DNA from 3 places in the Paenibacillus shenyangensis genome. Region 1 is predicted to be linked to each of the others. Evidence: riboswitches for the same ligand, from Rfam matches in the RefSeq annotation. Region 1 holds a riboswitch; each other region holds the start of a gene.
What was found. Region 1 has a riboswitch for glycine ahead of H065_RS0111830 (amino acid permease). Riboswitches for the same ligand answer to the same signal wherever they lie in the genome.
Positions count from the first base shown of each region.

Region 2: it holds a riboswitch for glycine, as region 1 does, so the genes downstream of both, sdaAB (L-serine ammonia-lyase, iron-sulfur-dependent subunit beta) here and H065_RS0111830 (amino acid permease) in region 1, are expected to answer to the same signal.
Region 3: it holds a riboswitch for glycine, as region 1 does, so the genes downstream of both, gcvT (glycine cleavage system aminomethyltransferase GcvT) here and H065_RS0111830 (amino acid permease) in region 1, are expected to answer to the same signal.

Region 1 covers NZ_AOIG01000013.1:18,499-24,403, reverse strand. The annotation lists gene H065_RS27000 (S-layer homology domain-containing protein) at 1-1,878, shown strand, start outside; gene H065_RS0111830 (amino acid permease) at 1,984-3,363, opposite strand; glycine riboswitch at 3,509-3,589, opposite strand; gene H065_RS25835 (MFS transporter) at 3,750-4,976, opposite strand; gene H065_RS0111820 (SLC45 family MFS transporter) at 5,397-5,905, opposite strand, start outside.
Region 2 covers NZ_AOIG01000006.1:166,213-172,117, forward strand. The annotation lists gene H065_RS0104840 (right-handed parallel beta-helix repeat-containing protein) at 1-583, shown strand, start outside; gene H065_RS0104845 (ring-cleaving dioxygenase) at 969-1,943, shown strand; gene sdaAA (L-serine ammonia-lyase, iron-sulfur-dependent, subunit alpha) at 2,169-3,062, opposite strand; gene sdaAB (L-serine ammonia-lyase, iron-sulfur-dependent subunit beta) at 3,082-3,747, opposite strand; glycine riboswitch at 4,032-4,144, opposite strand; gene H065_RS0104860 (sensor histidine kinase) at 4,304-5,905, opposite strand, start outside.
Region 3 covers NZ_AOIG01000015.1:116,513-122,417, reverse strand. The annotation lists gene H065_RS0113015 (SDR family oxidoreductase) at 1-415, opposite strand, end outside; gene gcvH (glycine cleavage system protein GcvH) at 881-1,273, opposite strand; glycine riboswitch at 1,455-1,552, shown strand; gene gcvT (glycine cleavage system aminomethyltransferase GcvT) at 1,825-2,940, shown strand; gene gcvPA (aminomethyl-transferring glycine dehydrogenase subunit GcvPA) at 3,020-4,375, shown strand; gene gcvPB (aminomethyl-transferring glycine dehydrogenase subunit GcvPB) at 4,372-5,905, shown strand, end outside.

The sequences.
Region 1 (5,905 bases):
GAACTGCTTGCTCCTGCTCCAGGCAACAGAAGTGTCAATCTCATCTGGAATCCTGTAGACTTGGCGAGCGGTTATAAAGTATACATGCGTGAAGCCTCGGGTAATTTTGGAGAGCCTATAAGTACAGTCAGCCAATCGGTGTACAGTCATAGCGTAACAGGCTTAACGAATGGTACCACTTATTACTTTGCCATCAAGGCGATTAATGGAGGCAGAGAGAGTGGTTATTCCAATGAAGTAAGTGCTGCTCCCTTCACTGTTCCTTCGGCACCAACAGACGTAAGGGCCAGCTCGGGAAACCATCGTGCAACTATTACCTTTACACCGCCGACAGATAATGGAGGCAATACGATAAGCGGATATGAAGTGATTGTATCCCCTGGAGGACAAACAGTAACCGGAACGCAAAGTCCGATTACCATCAACGGATTAACCAATGGTCAATCTTATACATTCACAGTGGTAGCAGTCAGCAGCGGAGGCCGAAGTACAGCATCCGAGGTCTCCAATACAGTGACACCAAAAAGAGACAAGGACGATGACGACGACGATTCAACTCCATTACCATCTACAAGTTCGCCATCATCCGGTAATTCAGAGCCTTCAGCTCCATCTGCTCCAGCACCAGCAACATCCAGTGCAGAACTGCAGGTTAATGGTGTAACGAATGATGCAGCTATTATTACGACGGCTACGGATAATGGACAGACCACATCAACAGTTACATTTGATGCTGATCGACTGAAGGATATTGTTGCATCAGCCGGAACCGGTGCTCTGATTACAGTTCCAGTCAACACCAACGCTGATGCTGTCAATGTTCAATTGCAGGGAACAATGCTTAATATACTGCAGCAGCAGCAGGCTATTGTACAGGTGAAGACAGAGGAAGCTCTGTATACCCTGCCTGTATCGCTCATTAACAGCCAATCGCTCTCCAGTCAGCTGGGAACAAATACGGATAATATTATGCTGCAGATTCGAATCGCAGTCCCTACAGCCCAGATGAATTCTACTATTGAAAGTGCTGCTTCCAGAGAAGGCTTTACAGTCATTGGACAGCCAATGACCTTTACGGTTACAGGGATATATGGTGAGAAAACTGCCGAAGTCTCTGACTTCAAGGAATATGTGGAACGCAGTATCGCTCTACCACAAGGAACAGATCCGAATCAGATTACTACAGGAGTAGTCATTAATGCAGACGGCACTGTACGCCATGTTCCTACCGAAGTGGCTCAAAATGCCGGAATATACTATGCGAATATTAATAGTCTGACCAACAGTACGTACGCGCTCATATGGAATCCTGTTACTTTCCAGGATGTACAGCAAAATTGGGCACGTGATATTGTAAATGATATGGGCTCACGCAAAATTGTCGAAGGTGGAAGCAACAACAACTTCCAACCGGGTCAGGAAATCACACGAGCAGAGTTCGCAGCTATTATGGTACGCGGACTAGGCATGCAGCCTGAAACCGTATCCGGTCAGTATAAAGATGTCGCTCCGGAAGCCTGGTATAACGGCTATATTGGTGCAGCACAGAAGTATGGCTTGATCAACGGGTTCCAGGATGGTACCTTCCGTCCTAATGACAAAATCACTCGTGAACAGGCTATGGTTATTGTAGCCAAAGTTCTGGACAACACAGGACTGCACAGCAAGATTAAATCAAATTCTGCAAATAGCAGCCTGAATTCTTTCTCGGATGCAAGTAAAGTTGGTGCCTGGGCATCTTCCGGTATTAATGCCAGTCTGCAATCGGGTATTGTAACAGGAAGAACAGGCTCTACACTGGCACCAAAATCGTATATTACCAAAGCTGAAGCAGCCGCTATTATTAGCAGATTGTTGCAAAACTCAAGCCTTATTTAATAAATATAATTTAAAAAGCAGTGACCAGATTTCGAATATCTGGTCACTGTTTTTTTATCTTTTTATCTCTGAAATGAATTTTAAGCGTACCCACCTGTAACTATTTCATGTATCGGTTACGTGAGCACTCTGAATACTTCTTTTTGCTTTGCGAACTCGCAGAGAATACAGCACCAGCAGCAGAATAAACCATAGCGGCGTACACAGCAGCGCCGGACGTGTCTCCTGGGCGATCAGCATAATTACCAGGATCGCAGCGAACAGTGCCAGTACCGCATAGTTGATAAACGGAGTCAGAGGCGCTTTGAACTTGGATGCCTGGTGCAGATCGCGGCGGTTTCTTTTGTATCGGATATGGCAGACCAGAATCACGCCCCATACCCAAATAAAGCAGATCGCACTGATCGATGTTACAATCTCAAAAGCCTGTCCCGGAATCAGCTTGCTCAGCAACGCGCCACCGGAAATAACCAGCGTCGATACGAACAAGGAGCTGCTTGGTACATGATTGCGGTTAAGCTCACCAAACTTCTGGGGAGCCTGCCCTTTACGACTCAGATTATACAAAATACGGCTGGTCGAGAACATGCCGCTGTTGCACGCGGATGCTGCCGAGGTTAGTACGACAAAGTTGATAATGCCTGCTGCTACCGGAATACCAACCAGAGTAAATGTACGTACGAACGGACTTTCTGCCGGACTCAGCTGTGTCCACGGATTGATGCACAGCAATACGATCAATGCGCCTACATAGAAAAACAGAATGCGCAGCGGAATCTTGTTGATCGCTGACGGAATATTTTTCTGTGGATCTGCCGTTTCCGCGGCCGATACACCGACCAGCTCCACACCCACATAGGCGAAGACGACCATCTGGAACGAGAACAGGAACCCGGTAACCCCATTCGGGAAAATGCCGCCGTGCTCCCACAGATTACGGACGGTGACCGAGCCTGCATCAGTCTTGAAGCCCATGATCAGCAGCACGACACCAAGCCCGATCAATGCCAGAATCGTGATCACCTTGATCAGGGCGAACCAGAATTCCAGTTCCCCAAAATTCTTGACTGTCATCAGATTGAGCCCGAGCAGAATAATCAGGCACAGGACTGCCGGCATCCACTGCGGAATATCGAACCAGTACTGCACATATACGCCCACGGCGATCACATCCGCCATTGCGGTCATAATCCAGCAGAACCAGTAGGTCCAGCCGGTAATAAAAGCGGCTTTGGGTCCCAGATAATCTTCGGCAATATCCGTGAACGACTGGTAGCCTGCTTTGGAGAGCAGCAGCTCACCCAGTGCTCTCATCACGAAAAAGATAGCCATGCCGACGATCAGATACGTGATAATAATCGAAGGTCCTGCCTTCTCGATCGCTTTGCCCGATCCGAGGAATAACCCGGTTCCAATCGTACCTCCGATCGCAATCAACTGTACGTGCCGATTGGCAAGTTCTCTTTTTAATTCTTTCTGTGCCATGCTGATTTCCCCCTCAATCCTTGCGTAATTTACGTAAAAGTCCATAAAAAAAGAGACTGGATGTCATCCAATCTCCGGTGCACAAGAATATCAAAATATACACCTGCCCTATGGATCGCAATGATCCGCATGACAAATATATATTCGGTACTCTTCTGTCCTTTTGCCTGAGATTGTGAACCCTTCGGCGCCGCGGTTAATCCGCAGTCTCTCCAGAAGCTGCTCCTGCTATAGTGTGATCCATAGCAATCATAGCCCTTGAATAATTATGAAGTTATAAAACGGTATTGCTATGCTACCATATTACCGGCAATGTAAGCAATCCATCAGTGAAAAAAATTACAATTGCCTTTTTTATCCTTTTCATGTCTTTATATACTCCATGCTTAACCGAGCGCCTGTTTTTCTTCACCCGGCTGAGGTTTACGGTAAAATCGAATAAACATTAACAGTCCTACTAATGCCACAATAATACCTGACCAGAAAAACCATACCTGGACGCCATACCGGTCCACAACCGGGCCAGCCAGTGCGAGTCCGATCGGCGAAGACAGCAGTCCTATACTCGTAATCAGTGACAGAACCCGCCCCAGCATCTCCGGTTCATAGGCTTTCTGGATCATCGCCATATACGGACCGTTGAATAATGGAGCCGCCGCGCCCATCAGAAAAGACAAGGCAGCGAATCCCCAAAATGCTCTGCTGCCAATCATGCCGCTCAGCATACAGGTTATTCCGATAATGCCCAGACTCAGACTGATATAAGTGGAATCTTTCCATTTGGAAGCCAGTACGGACAGCAGCATACTGCCCAGGATCATCCCTATGCCAAATACGGCTTCGATCAGACTGGCACTGTATCCGCCGCGTCCAAAGTGCGACAGTGTCATTAGTGGAAATAGCATCGCCAGCGGCATAAATACGACACTGAATACAGCCATGGCGATGGTGATCGTCACAATGGATTGATCCGAGATCCATGTCTTCCAGCCCAGAATGAATTCCCGGCGAAAGGAAGGCTTCTCCTGAATCTCCTGCTTGGGTTGATCGATACGAACCAGCATCAGCATCGTATTGGCGATCAATGCCCCTACGACATCGAGCAGCAGCAATGTTCCCAGCGAAGTAGCCGAATATACGGCAATACCCAGCGCCGGTCCCAGCACACTGGAGGCAGAGAATACGAGCTGGTGCCAGCCGGCTACCCGTGTCAGCTGATCCTCCGGCGCAATCAGCGGAATCGCTGCCTGAAAGGAAGGTCCATGAAAAGCCGAAGCTGCCGAGCGGACAAACAGCACCACATAGACCACCCATAGACTCGGCTCTCCTGCCAAATAATACAGCCCGAGTGCAAGGCTGGATACCGCTATTACGCTGTCCGCTACGATCATGGTAATCTTGCGATTCCAGCGGTCCAGCCATACTCCGATAAAGGGGCCGAGCAGTGCCTGCGGCATAAACCCAACCAGCGCAGCAATCATTAATATTGAAGCCGAACCTGTGGTCTCGGTCAGATGCCAGATAATAGCGAATTGAACCATCGAGGAAGTCAGGATCGAGAAGATCTGTCCACTAAAAATGAATGCGAATTTCCGTTTCCAATCTGCATGCATAATGATACCCTCTCCTTTTCTGTACATTTGAAGCAACAAAAAAGCAGATCTGTGCCCATAGGGGCTCCGATCTGCTTCATAACGTACAGGAACATAGCAGGACAACATAACATACAGCCGTCCGGATCGCGTTCAATGTCCATATACGTAAAGATAAGCATCACAAAAGAAGCCCTCCTCAACAGGGATTTTTCTTTTTCGGCTGCTTAACGTAAACGCATGGAATGAATCATTGAGCGCCATCCTCCTTTGTATTAGATGGGTTCATACTATCATTAAAGTAATTATATGTAAATTAAAGAACGAGAGAATTCTGTCTATATATCGTATACATGCCAAAAAGAGAAAGAGACCTTAATGTCTCTTCCTCTTCTGAATGTTTGAACAATTTGCCAGCTTATGTAGCCAGTCGTATACCTCTTAGTTCAACGTCTGATGATCTCGTCTTGCATAGGTTTCCTTAATTGTCCCTACCGTAAATGCTCCAATGACCAGCAGCACACCCGAAATCAGGATCATGACCGGCATCGATGAACCAAGTGCCGGGAACAGGGCAAAGCTCAGACAGGAAGCAATAATCTGCGGTAGGCAGATACTGCCGTTGAACAGACCCAGGTACGTACCCATATTTTCCCCGGACAATGCATTAGTCAGCATAGTGAAAGGGAAAGTCATCATCGCTGCCCAGGCAATACCGATCAGCAGGAAGGATACGACCAGGGCTCCCTGGCTATGAATGAAGAAGACCGAGCCGAACCCGATACCTCCCAGCACCAGACTGAGTGCATACCAAATTTTGCGTTTGTTGTTCGACATGTTGGCGAGTACGAGTGACCACAGTACAGCGGCTACCGATTGTACTGCCGACAGAATACCGAACCAGTTACCCGCCGCCTGATACGCAGCAGTGGAAGGATCGGCTGTGTTCC
Region 2 (5,905 bases), on a different contig from region 1:
AGCGGACAGCGGGGACAATTACCAGTACAATATTATTCAGGGTTCGACCAAGGGTATTTTGCTGAATGGTCATGATAATATTGCCAAAAATAATCTGGTTGTAGATTCGAACATGATCCAGATCGACCAGCGCGGTGATAAAAAGACCCACGGAGTCAAGAGTATTTTCGCTGATCAGCTGCGCGAGATGAATCCAGACAGCAATCCATGGGCCCAATATGGTAAAACGCTTCAAGAAAAATACGGATATGACCATACATTATGGGGAAGCATTCTGGATCCAAGCTGGCATCCGGAATATCCGAACGGAACCAAAATGATGGACAATATGCTTGTTAACACACCAAGTGTGGTTGTTCCCAAAAAAGGAGATACTACGATAACAGGCAATGACTTTATCAATACCGTTGGACAGGCAGGATTTTACGATTATAGCAAAATGGATCTGCGTACGGACAACAAGCAGATTCTTGCCAAGTTCCCTGACCTGAATAAAGTCTTCCCGCAAATCGGGCTGGAGACAGACACATACCGAACTCGGGTAACTACACGGGCAGAAAGTGGCGGTCTATCGAATCATTGATAATCGTCTTCTCCTATTGATCTTATTTCCACAACTCATTGAGTAAATAAAATAATCAGCAACCGCAAAAGGGACCCGATCCAAAGATCAGGTCCCTTTTGATATGGAGAAGCGTGTAAATCATCGAAAACTGAAAAACCAATCCAGCTTTTTTTGTTCTTCACGAATATCAGTTTTTTTCATCCTGTTTAATTATTCGGTGTTTGTTAAGCCCAGTAGCGCATATAAATCTGCTTTTTGCTCCCATAAATAAAGTCACTATACTTTTCTCACAAAAATTCTCCTGCCCTATTGCAATCTTCCAAACTCATGCTATAATTATCTTAACATTAAGATTTCAAATACAAAAATAATTTATATATACCATCTCAGGAGGATGATTATTATGGAACTGTTAGGTATTCACCACGTGTCAATCATGACGGGCAAAGCGGAAAAGAACTTTGAATTCTATACCAAAGTAATGGGAATGCGTCTTGTCAAAAAAGGGGTTAACCAGGATGATACTACTTCCTATCACCTCTTTTACGGAGATGGTGTTGCTTCTCCAGGCAGTGAGTTGACCTTCTTCGATCTGCCGGGCATTGGTCCTACGTATCAGGGTGTATCCAGCATTTCTGCATCTTCCCTGCGTGTAGCTGATACGGCTGCTCTGCAATACTGGTCCGACCGGTTTGACAGCCTCAATGTAACCCATGAAGAAATTAAATCTCGTGCTGGACGCGATACACTCGCTTTTCAGGATTTTGAAGGCACCCGTCTGATTCTGGTTGCTGACAATAATGAACAGGGCGTTGCTCCCGGACAAGCATGGTCTGGCTCAGATGTGCCCGTAGAGTATGGTATCCTCGGTCTGGGTCCGGTCACACTGACTGTAGCCAATCCCGAGAATACAGTACTGATTCTGACCGAAATACTTGGCTTCCGTCACGTCGGTTCCTATCCATCCCTGGCTGGTGAACAGCATGCCGATATTCAGGTCTATGCAACTGGTGAAGGCGGCGCTGGTGCCGAAGTGCATATCGAGACACGTCCGGAACTGCCATTTGCCCGACTTGGCCGTGGTGGTGTCCATCATGTAGCTTTCCGTGTACCCAATGAAGAGCAGTACAATGCCTGGTCGGAGAAACTATCCAAATTGGGCATCCCGAACTCCGGTAAAGTGGATCGTCACTACTTCCGTGCACTCTATTTCCGTGAGCCAAACGGTATCCTGTTTGAACTGTCTACCGATACACCGGGATTTGATATTGATGAGTCGATGGATTCGCTGGGCGAATCGCTGTCTCTGCCTCCTTTCCTGGAACCACACCGTACAGAGATCGAAGCCAAACTTCGCCCTCTGGTACTGCAAGATTAATCCTATAACCGACAAACCGCAGCCATCCCTGTTGATGACTGCGGTTTTTTTATTGATTTATACAAAAAAGGCAGCGCCCCCTTACAGGACGCTACCTTATATATATCTTTGTTGTGTTTATCGTATAATACGATCCCTGTCATGATATAAAAGAGGATCTTCTATGACTACAATTGATAATACATGTATTGAATCTATACTTTTGTACAGTTCTCATTCAGCAAATTAATTGCCGTTATTCTGTCTGCGACGACGCAGCTCTTCTGTAATTTTGCGACCGGTCGGTGTCTGGGCCAGACCACCACGTGCGGTTTCGCGATGTTCACTCGGCATCGAACGCCCTACCTGTAGCATAACATCCACCACTTCATCCGAAGGAATTGCACTGCGTACGCCGGCCAGCGCCATATCGGCAGCTGCCAGTGCATTTACTGCTCCGAGACCGTTACGTACAATACACGGAATCTCTACCAGTCCGGCTACCGGATCACAGATCAGTCCCAGCGTATTTTTGAGAGCCAGACCGACAGCATGCATCGCCTGCTCCGGTGTACCCTGTCGCAGTTCAACGACTGCTCCTGCCGCCATACCAATCGCCGAGCCTACCTCAGCCTGACAGCCGCCCTCTGCGCCGGAGATGGACGAGTTGTTGGCAATAACATAGCCGATCGCTCCAGCGGCGAACAAACCCATCACCATCTGCTCATCGCTCCAGCCAAACCGTTCCTGTGTGCTTACAAATACACCAGGAATAATACCACAGGACCCTGCTGTCGGTGTCGCGATAATGCGACCCATCGAAGCATTTACTTCGGATACGGCGAGGGCATAGGACATCGCTCGCGTTGCATCACTGCCAGATGCAGTTTCGCCATTATTCAGGTAATTGTATACCCGGCGTGCATCACCACCGGTTAATCCACTGCGAGACACTGTATCTTCCGTGATTCCTTTGTGTACGGCTTCTTTCATAATATGATAATAATCCGTCATCTGCTGAACGACTTCTTCGCGTGATACTCCGGTTTCCTTGACCTGCTCTTGCACCATCAGTTCTGCTATCGTTAGCGAACGTTCCTCGCATAGTCTGATAATATCTTTTAACGAACGGAATTGCATTCCGATTCACAACCTTCCATTAATCCAGATTAATAACTACCGCACGGGTGACATAAGGCAGCTGCTCGATTCGATCGAGTACTGCCTGAACCGGGGCACTATCAAGTTCGATGACTGTCATTGCCTCACCACTGCGTGATTTGCGGTCCACATCCATAAAGCCAATATTCAGCTCCGATTCGCTCAGGGTACGCGTAATATCCGCCAGTACGCCTTTGCTGTCCTGATGCTCTACTGCCAGTGTAGGGTACTGACCGGACCCTCTGAGATCGAACCCATTCATTTCATGGATCTCGATATTGCCGCCTCCGATCGAAGCACCTGCCAGTTCGGCGGTATGCTCACCCCGTTTTAGCCGGATGCGTACAAAGTTCGGATGCGGATAATTACCGCTTCCTTTATCAAATTGAATCGTCATTCCCAGTTGATCAGCTTCCTCCGCTGCATCCGGCAGACGTGGATCATCCGGACTGTAGTCCAGCAATCCGCCCACCAGCGCCAGATCCGTACCATGCCCCCAGTACGTCTCTGCAAATGAACCGTATAGAATAATATCCGCATGTTCCGGACAAACGCCTAGCAGCTGTCTGGCTGCCCGGCCCAGACGTGCTGCTCCTGCCGTATGTGAACTGGATGGACCGACCATCGATGGACCGATAATATTGAATACATTTTTAAAACGCATTCTGATTCCTCTTTCCCGCATATGCGCCTGTGAATTGTTATTTTGAACAAGTTGTTTTTCGGCAGAGTGTGCTGCAGATGTTCTCCGCCCTGCCGTCTGTCTCCGCTAAATATGAACATATTGCCATATCTAAATCAATTAACAGCAAAAAAGGACAGAGCATGGCCTGCAAGGGCCTATTGCTCTGTCCTCGTTACCTGAGAGTTTGGACGGACATGCCAGTATTGCCTACTGACATTGCTCCTGTCATACCCCTTGGGTGGCTTGCGCTCTCTCCAGAGTTGCGTCCGGCAGCGGTTCCTGGTACCTGAGAGATTGGCCGGGGGTTGGCATTCCCGCCGACTTGCTCCTTCGGTGGCGGATCACATACATCCGCAGACTCTCCCGCTATCTTCATTCGCAGTCTATTTTCATAGGGAAAACCCCTCTTTGGTTCTGCTCATTATCCTTGTCACCCCTAGCTTAATTCAGCGGGTATGACACTGTCAATTCCCCTGCCCAAAGTTACTTCGCGCTTGGATAAAATTGTCCGCTTTCCGTTTCGCGCAAACCTTTTTTAGAGGAAATCTTGGGATGGTGTATACTTCGGCAGTGTCAGTATAAATCTAGAGCCATGACCCGGATTGGAAAGTACCTGAAGCTGACCCTGATGATCATTTACAATAAGATTCGCGATATATAATCCCAGACCGGTGCCGCTTACTTTGCGGGAAGCAGCCGAATGCGAACGGAAAAATTTGCGGAACACATGCGGCTGATCCTGCTCCGGAATACCGATTCCGTAATCTTCGACTGCAATAACTACAGAATCTGCTTCCTCTTTGACACTGATATCAACAGCCATGCTGTCCGGTGAATACTTGAGCGCATTGCTGATCAGATTATGAATGACCTGAATCATACGGTGCTGATCACCCAAAATATACATTTCCTCACCATCACCATGTATACGAATGCGATGCCGTGAATGAATGTCCCATTGGTAGCACACAGTCTGGACCAGCTCACGTACCGGAAGACAGCTCATATGATATTCAATATGCCTTGCTTCGATACGCTGACTGTCCAGAAAATCATCCAGCAGTCTGGACAACCGGTTCCCTTCCTGCTGGATCGTATGCATGAACTCCTGGCGCTTGGCAGCCGGCATATCCTCATACATGGTCAGCATCTCAATATAGCCCATAATCGCCGACAGCGGCGTTCTCAGCTCGTGTGAGACAACGGTAATCAGCTCATCCTGCATCTGACGTACCCTTTTCTCTTCCGTACAATCACGGAAGACCAGTAGAAATCCATGCTTAATCTCTGCTATCGGATCGATCACCGGTGTAACGTAAAGCGACAGAATGCGATTGTTGTTCAAGCGGATCAGTTCGCCCTGCTCCCAGTGCTCCCCGCTGTTCATATAATGCTCCAGTCTGTCATTCAGGGAAAAGGTACTACCTGTAAGCTGATCCATATGAATCAACAGCTCAGTGATGGGCCGTCCTGTATAATCATCCAGATCGAACCAGGTCTGCATAGTCGGATTAATAAAGGAAATCAGCTGTTGGGAATCACACATAATGACTCCTTCTTCAACAGACTGCAGCAGATTGCCTGTAATACTTTTCTGCTTTTCGGCAGCTCCCTGTTCTTCCAGCAATCGTTCACTGAGGAGTTGCAACTGGCGCTCCTGCTCGGTGTGCTGCTGCTTCAGATGTTCCTCCTCTGTCAGATCATGCACAAAAAAGGTACGGAATGAATTGCCTTCCGCCAGCACTTTGCTGCGTGTGAGTTCTACCGGGAACAAGGTTCCATCCAGACGAATCGCCTGTACCGCAATACAGCTCTCACCGTCATCTGCAGGTTCGAGCAGAATAATGTCCGACAAAGGACGACCTATGACATCGTCCTGCCTGCAGCGAAACATCTGCTCGGCAGCCGGATTGAACTCGGTAATCCGCAGCTGACTATCTGTCGAAATAATTCCATCAATAGCCATCTGCAGAATAGCGCTTTTTTGCGCTTCGCTCTCCGCCAGATCAAACGTACGCTCCACTACCCGTATTTCCAGCAATTCTTTATCCTTCTTGATCTGCAAATACTGATATTCCATCGTACTGACAACGGACTTGAAGTTCCGAATCAGCCTCCGCACTTCCAGAATATTCGT
Region 3 (5,905 bases), on a different contig from region 1:
AGCTGACGACCACAATACGTCCTGCTTTGGCTTGCTTCAGGCTGTCCAACATCAGATGGGTCAGCAGGAAATGTCCCAGATGATTCACTCCGATACTCATTTCAAAGCCGTCGGATGTCTCTTTACGTTTGAGGTTAACGACTCCGGCATTATTAAGCAGTACATCCAGATAATCGTAACGCTTGTTATACTCTTCTGCAAAATGACGGATGGTCGCAAGTGATCCCAGATCGCATTTCATCAACGTAATATTGTCGGATCCGCTCTCCTGACGCGCCTGGTGTAGCGCTTGTTGGCCGCGTTCTTCATTGCGACAGCCCATAATTACTTCATGTCCACGCCGGGCCAGTTCGATAGTTGCTGCCAGACCCATGCCGGAATTGGCGCCTGTAATGAATATCCGCTTTGCGTTCATCGTATTCCTCCTGTTGGGTTTATTCTTTTAAATAAACGTCAGGAGACTTTTTCACGCATATGCAGGAGGACGTACCGGATATCCTTGCTAACCAACATGCATCCTGTCCTAGACTGTATCCTGGATAACGACCTGTACAGCAAAAAGCACATTACACCAAAAAGATGGCCTGCTTGATGAGCGGCAGACAGCAGACAAGCTTGGCTGCCCCAGAATAGCTGTATGCTATCCCAGCTACAGTATGCAAGCTGCTGGATCTCTTTTTGCGTAATGTGCTTGTACGTAATGTGTTCGCAGTTGAAATACACTTTATCCAGGAAACAGATATGATATCCATTTTCGGATAAGTATTGGTTCTGTAAAGGTTATATGTATGGTTGACTGTTAATCCTGTACCTGCAGTGACTCATCTACAGCCAACTATACAAGAAATAAACATGCTATCACCATCTGTTGGCCGACCGATTAATCCTGAGCGTGCTCGGCGTAGGCTTTGGCATCCATCAGTTTGGATAACGCACTTTCCAGATCACCGGTAACTTTCAATTCGATCATCCATCCGCGTCCATAAGGGTCGGAGTTAACCAGTTCAGGCTCGGTTTCCAGATCCGCATTGAACGTAACGACCGTACCTGCCAGCGGACAGAACAACTCCGATGCCGTTTTGACAGATTCAACTGTTCCTACTTCTTCATCAGCAGCTACTTCGCGTCCTGCTTTTGGCAGCTCTACAAATACGATATCTCCCAGTTGGTGCTGGGCAAAGTCGGTAATGCCGATACGTACCGTGTCTTCGTTAATACGTTCTACCCATTCGTGCTCTTCACTGTACAACAATTGGTCTTTGATCTCACTCATTGTCCTATTCCTCCGATTCATGTCATGATTTGGTTATGATGCCACAAGCGTATAGTAAGGAAGATTACGCTGTCAAGAGTCTTGACATCCCTCTATGAATCAAGTATTAATATAATATACATACATTTTTAACATTCTTATTACTGAATGTTCGGAAATACATAACATAATATGTGAGCGGATGAACGTACAGGGAGAGACTGCCACCAGCACCAGGGCAGCGCCGAAGGAGTAAGCCGTCAAGGTGAATCTCTCAGGCAAAAGGACCTGTACTGGACGCGGCTCTGGAGAGAATCCGACGGTTATGAACAGCTATCATAATCATACCTGAGCGGATCACCAAAGGGGAAACTTATATCGGCTCTGTGCTTTTATGAGGAGTATAGCATACCACAATGGATTATGCTGTATGATCATTACGCATCGGATGAATAAGGTAACTCTCAGGTACCAAGGACAGGGAGGAAAAGGAAAATGCGGGCGATGCCTGTTTATTTCCTGATCCTCTCTGTTTTTTGTTTTTATCAAATAAACCATGAGGTGAATCATTCATGACTACAGAACTCAAGCGTACACCGCTATATCCGTTATATGCTGCATCCGGTTCTCCACGCTGCATTGATTTTGGCGGTTGGGACCTGCCTGTCCAGTTTACAGGTATTCAAAAAGAGCATGAAGCCGTTCGCGAACAAGCAGGACTATTCGATGTTTCCCATATGGGTGAGGTTATGATCAGCGGCAACGGATCACTAGCTTATCTGCAAAATATGCTTACCAATGATGTATCCCGGTTGCAGGACGGTCAGGCTCAGTACACACTAATGTGCTATCCGACTGGTGGAGTCGTGGATGATTTACTCGTGTACCGATTGGGCGAAGAACATTATATGCTCGTTATCAATGCCTCCAATATCGACAAAGACATCGAATGGCTGGAGAAGCATTTACCGGAAGGTGTAACCCTGAAGAACATTTCCGAGCAGACTGCGCTGATCGCTCTGCAGGGTCCGCTGGCCGCCAGTATTCTGGCCAAAGCAGCTGGCAGTGAAGTGTACAGCAATATCCCCGGTTTTTCCTTTATTGCCGATGCGGAGCTCTTTGGTGCCAAAGTAATCCTGTCCCGTACCGGCTACACCGGTGAAGACGGCTATGAGATTTATGCTCCTGCCGATCAGGCAGGTCAGATCTGGACCGGACTGCTGACAGCAGGTGAACCGGATGGACTCGTTCCATGCGGACTAGGAGCACGGGACACACTCCGCTTTGAAGCCAAGCTGCCGCTGTATGGCCAGGAGCTGTCTGCAGATATTACACCGCTGGAAGCTGGTCTTGGTTTCTTTGTAAAACTGGATAAAGGTGAATTTATCGGTCGCGATGTGCTGCTGAAGCAAAAGGAACAGGGGGCTCCCCGCAAGCTGGTTGGCGTGGAAATGATCGATCGTGGTATTCCCCGCTCCCATTATCCCGTATTCCTGGAAGGTCGCCAGATTGGCGAAGTCACTACCGGTACACAGTCTCCTACTCTCAAACGCAATCTGGGACTGGCTTTGATTGAAGCCGAACATGCTGTTATCGGAACTGTCATCGAGGTAGAGATTCGCGGCAAAATGCTCAAAGCCGAAGTGGTCAAGGCTCCTTTTTATAAAAGAAAGCCGGTAACTGTCTGATTGTTCGCTTAAGTATTCTTCACACTGAACATCTTTCCCCATTATCCGGCAGCCTGATCTGCCGAAAGGAGTATATACAATGAAATTGCATCGCTATATTCCGATGACGCCGCAAAATGAAGCCGATATGCTGGCTGTTGTCGGCGCGTCATCCATCGAGGATCTGTTCAAAGATATTCCTGCAGCTGTCCGTTATCAGGGTACGCTGCCTATGTCGGAGATGCTGGACGAGTATGCACTCACCCGTCATATGGGACAACTGGCTGGGCGTAATGCCGATACCGATCGTTATACGAGCTTCCTTGGAGCAGGCATTTATGATCATCATGTCCCATCGGTCATCAACCATGTAATTTCCCGCTCCGAATTCTACACCGCATATACTCCATATCAACCGGAGATCAGCCAGGGCGAGCTACAGGCGATTTTTGAATTCCAGTCCTATATCTGTGAACTGACCGGAATGGCTGTAGCCAATGCGAGTATGTACGATGGAGCAACTGCTCTGGCAGAAGCCGCTTCACTCGCAGCTTCCGCAACCGGACGGACCAAGATTGTCGCTTTCTCCACAATTCATCCGGAAGCACGCGCTGTTGTACGCAGCTATGCACGCGGTCTGAATCTGGAAGTAGTTGAAGTTGCCTATGGTGACGGAGTAACGGATATCAGCGCACTCGCCGAAGTACTGGACGATCAGACAGCAGCTGTACTGGTACAATCCCCGAACTTCTTTGGTGGTATTGAAGGTATACGTGCTGCTGCAGATCTGGCTCATGAGAATGGTGCTCTGCTCGTTGTCAGTACCAATCCAATTTCACTCGGACTGCTGGAAGCACCGGGCAAGCTCGGAGCCGATATCGTAGTCGGTGATGCACAACCGCTTGGTATCTCCATGTCTCTCGGTGGCCCTACCTGTGGATTCTTCGCTGTATCGCAAGCACAGATGCGCCGTATGCCTGGACGAATCGTCGGCCAGACGAAAGACCGTGATGGCAAGCGCGGCTTTGTACTAACGCTACAGACCCGTGAACAGCATATCCGCCGTGACAAAGCGACTTCCAATATTTGTTCCAACCAGGCGCTGCTTGCCTTGTCTGCCTCGGTCTATATGTCGATTATGGGCAAACAAGGCATGATCGACGTCGCAGATCTGAATATTCAAAAAGCCCACTATGCTGCACAGAAACTGTCTTCTGTAGCTGGTCTGAAGCTGACATTCCAGTCCCCATTCTTCAATGAATTCGTGATTACTCTGCCGGAAGGCACCTCTGCTGCCGAGCTGAATCTGAAGCTGCTGGAGCAGGGCGTTATCGGTGGATATGATCTGGGTCTATCCTATCCGGAATTATCCGGTCACATGCTGTTTGCCGTAACGGAAAAGCGTACCAAATCCGAGATTGATCAATTGGCTACCCAACTGGAGGCATCCCTATGACAAACGAAACGGTAACGACAACCAATACAGATACTCCGTCTACAGCTACAGCATCCAATGAATTGATTGGTGCAGTAATCAAGGAAAAAGCACTGATCTTCGAACTCAGCCAGCCTGGACGGGTCGGCTACTCTCTGCCAGAATGTGATGTTCCTCGCGTAGAGACCAGTTCGGTAATTCCTCAGGAGATGCTGCGTAGTGAAGCTGCTGCCCTGCCGGAAGTATACGAAGTCGATGTCATCCGTCACTATACCGAGCTGTCCCGCCTGAACTTTGGTGTGGATAACGGATTCTACCCGCTCGGTTCCTGTACGATGAAATATAACCCCAAAATCAATGAAGATGTAGCCCGTTATGCCGGATTCGCCAAAATTCATCCGTATCAGCCGGAGATCAGTATTCAGGGTGCACTGGAGATGCTGCATACCCTGCAAAACGATCTGGCGGCTCTGACCGGTATGGATGCTGTAACCCTGCAGCCTGCAGCCGGAGCACATGGTGAATGGACCGGTCTGATGATGATTCGTGCCTATCACGAAAAACGCGGTGAGCATCGAACCAAAGTCATCGTGCCTGATTCTTCGCACGGTACGAACCCGGCAAGTGCCACTGTAGCCGGATTCCAGACCATTACTATTCCTTCGAATGAAAAAGGGCTGGTCGATCTGGAAGCTCTGCGTGCAGCCGTTGGACCGGATACAGCAGCGCTGATGCTGACCAACCCAAATACACTGGGACTGTTCGAAGAACAGATTACCGAGATTGCTCAAGTTGTGCATGAAGCTGGCGGTCTGCTCTATTATGATGGAGCCAACTCCAACGCGATCATGGGAATTACCCGTCCAGGCGATATGGGCTTCGACGTTGTCCATCTCAATCTGCACAAGACCATGAGTACCCCGCATGGCGGTGGTGGTCCAGGTGCTGGCCCTGTTGGTGTGAAAAACAAACTGCTGCCATTCCTGCCGGAGCCGGTCGTTGAGAAAAAAGAAGATGGAAGCTACACACTACGCTCCGGTTCACCGGATTCAATCGGACGGGTCAAAGCCTACTATGGCAACTTTGGTATCCTGGTGCGTGCGTACACGTATATCCGTACCTACGGTCCGGAAGGTCTGCGCCGGGTATCCGAATGTGCTGTACTGAACGCCAACTATATGATGCATCGCCTCAAAGATCACTACATCATGCCATATGACAATGTATGCAAGCACGAATTCGTGATGTCCGGTAAAGGATTGAAGCAGTATGGCGTACGTACTCTCGATGTTGCCAAACGACTACTCGACTTTGGCTACCATCCGCCTACCGTCTACTTCCCGCTTAATGTGGAAGAATGTATTATGATTGAGCCGACCGAGACGGAAAGCAAAGAAACACTGGATGCTTTTATCGACACGATGATCCAGATTGCAAATGAAGCTAAAGAAACACCGGAATTGGTAATTAATGCACCATACACGACGGTGGTCAAACGTCTGGATGAAGCAACTGCAGCACGTAAGCCGGTACTCAACTGCGCTTGCAGTT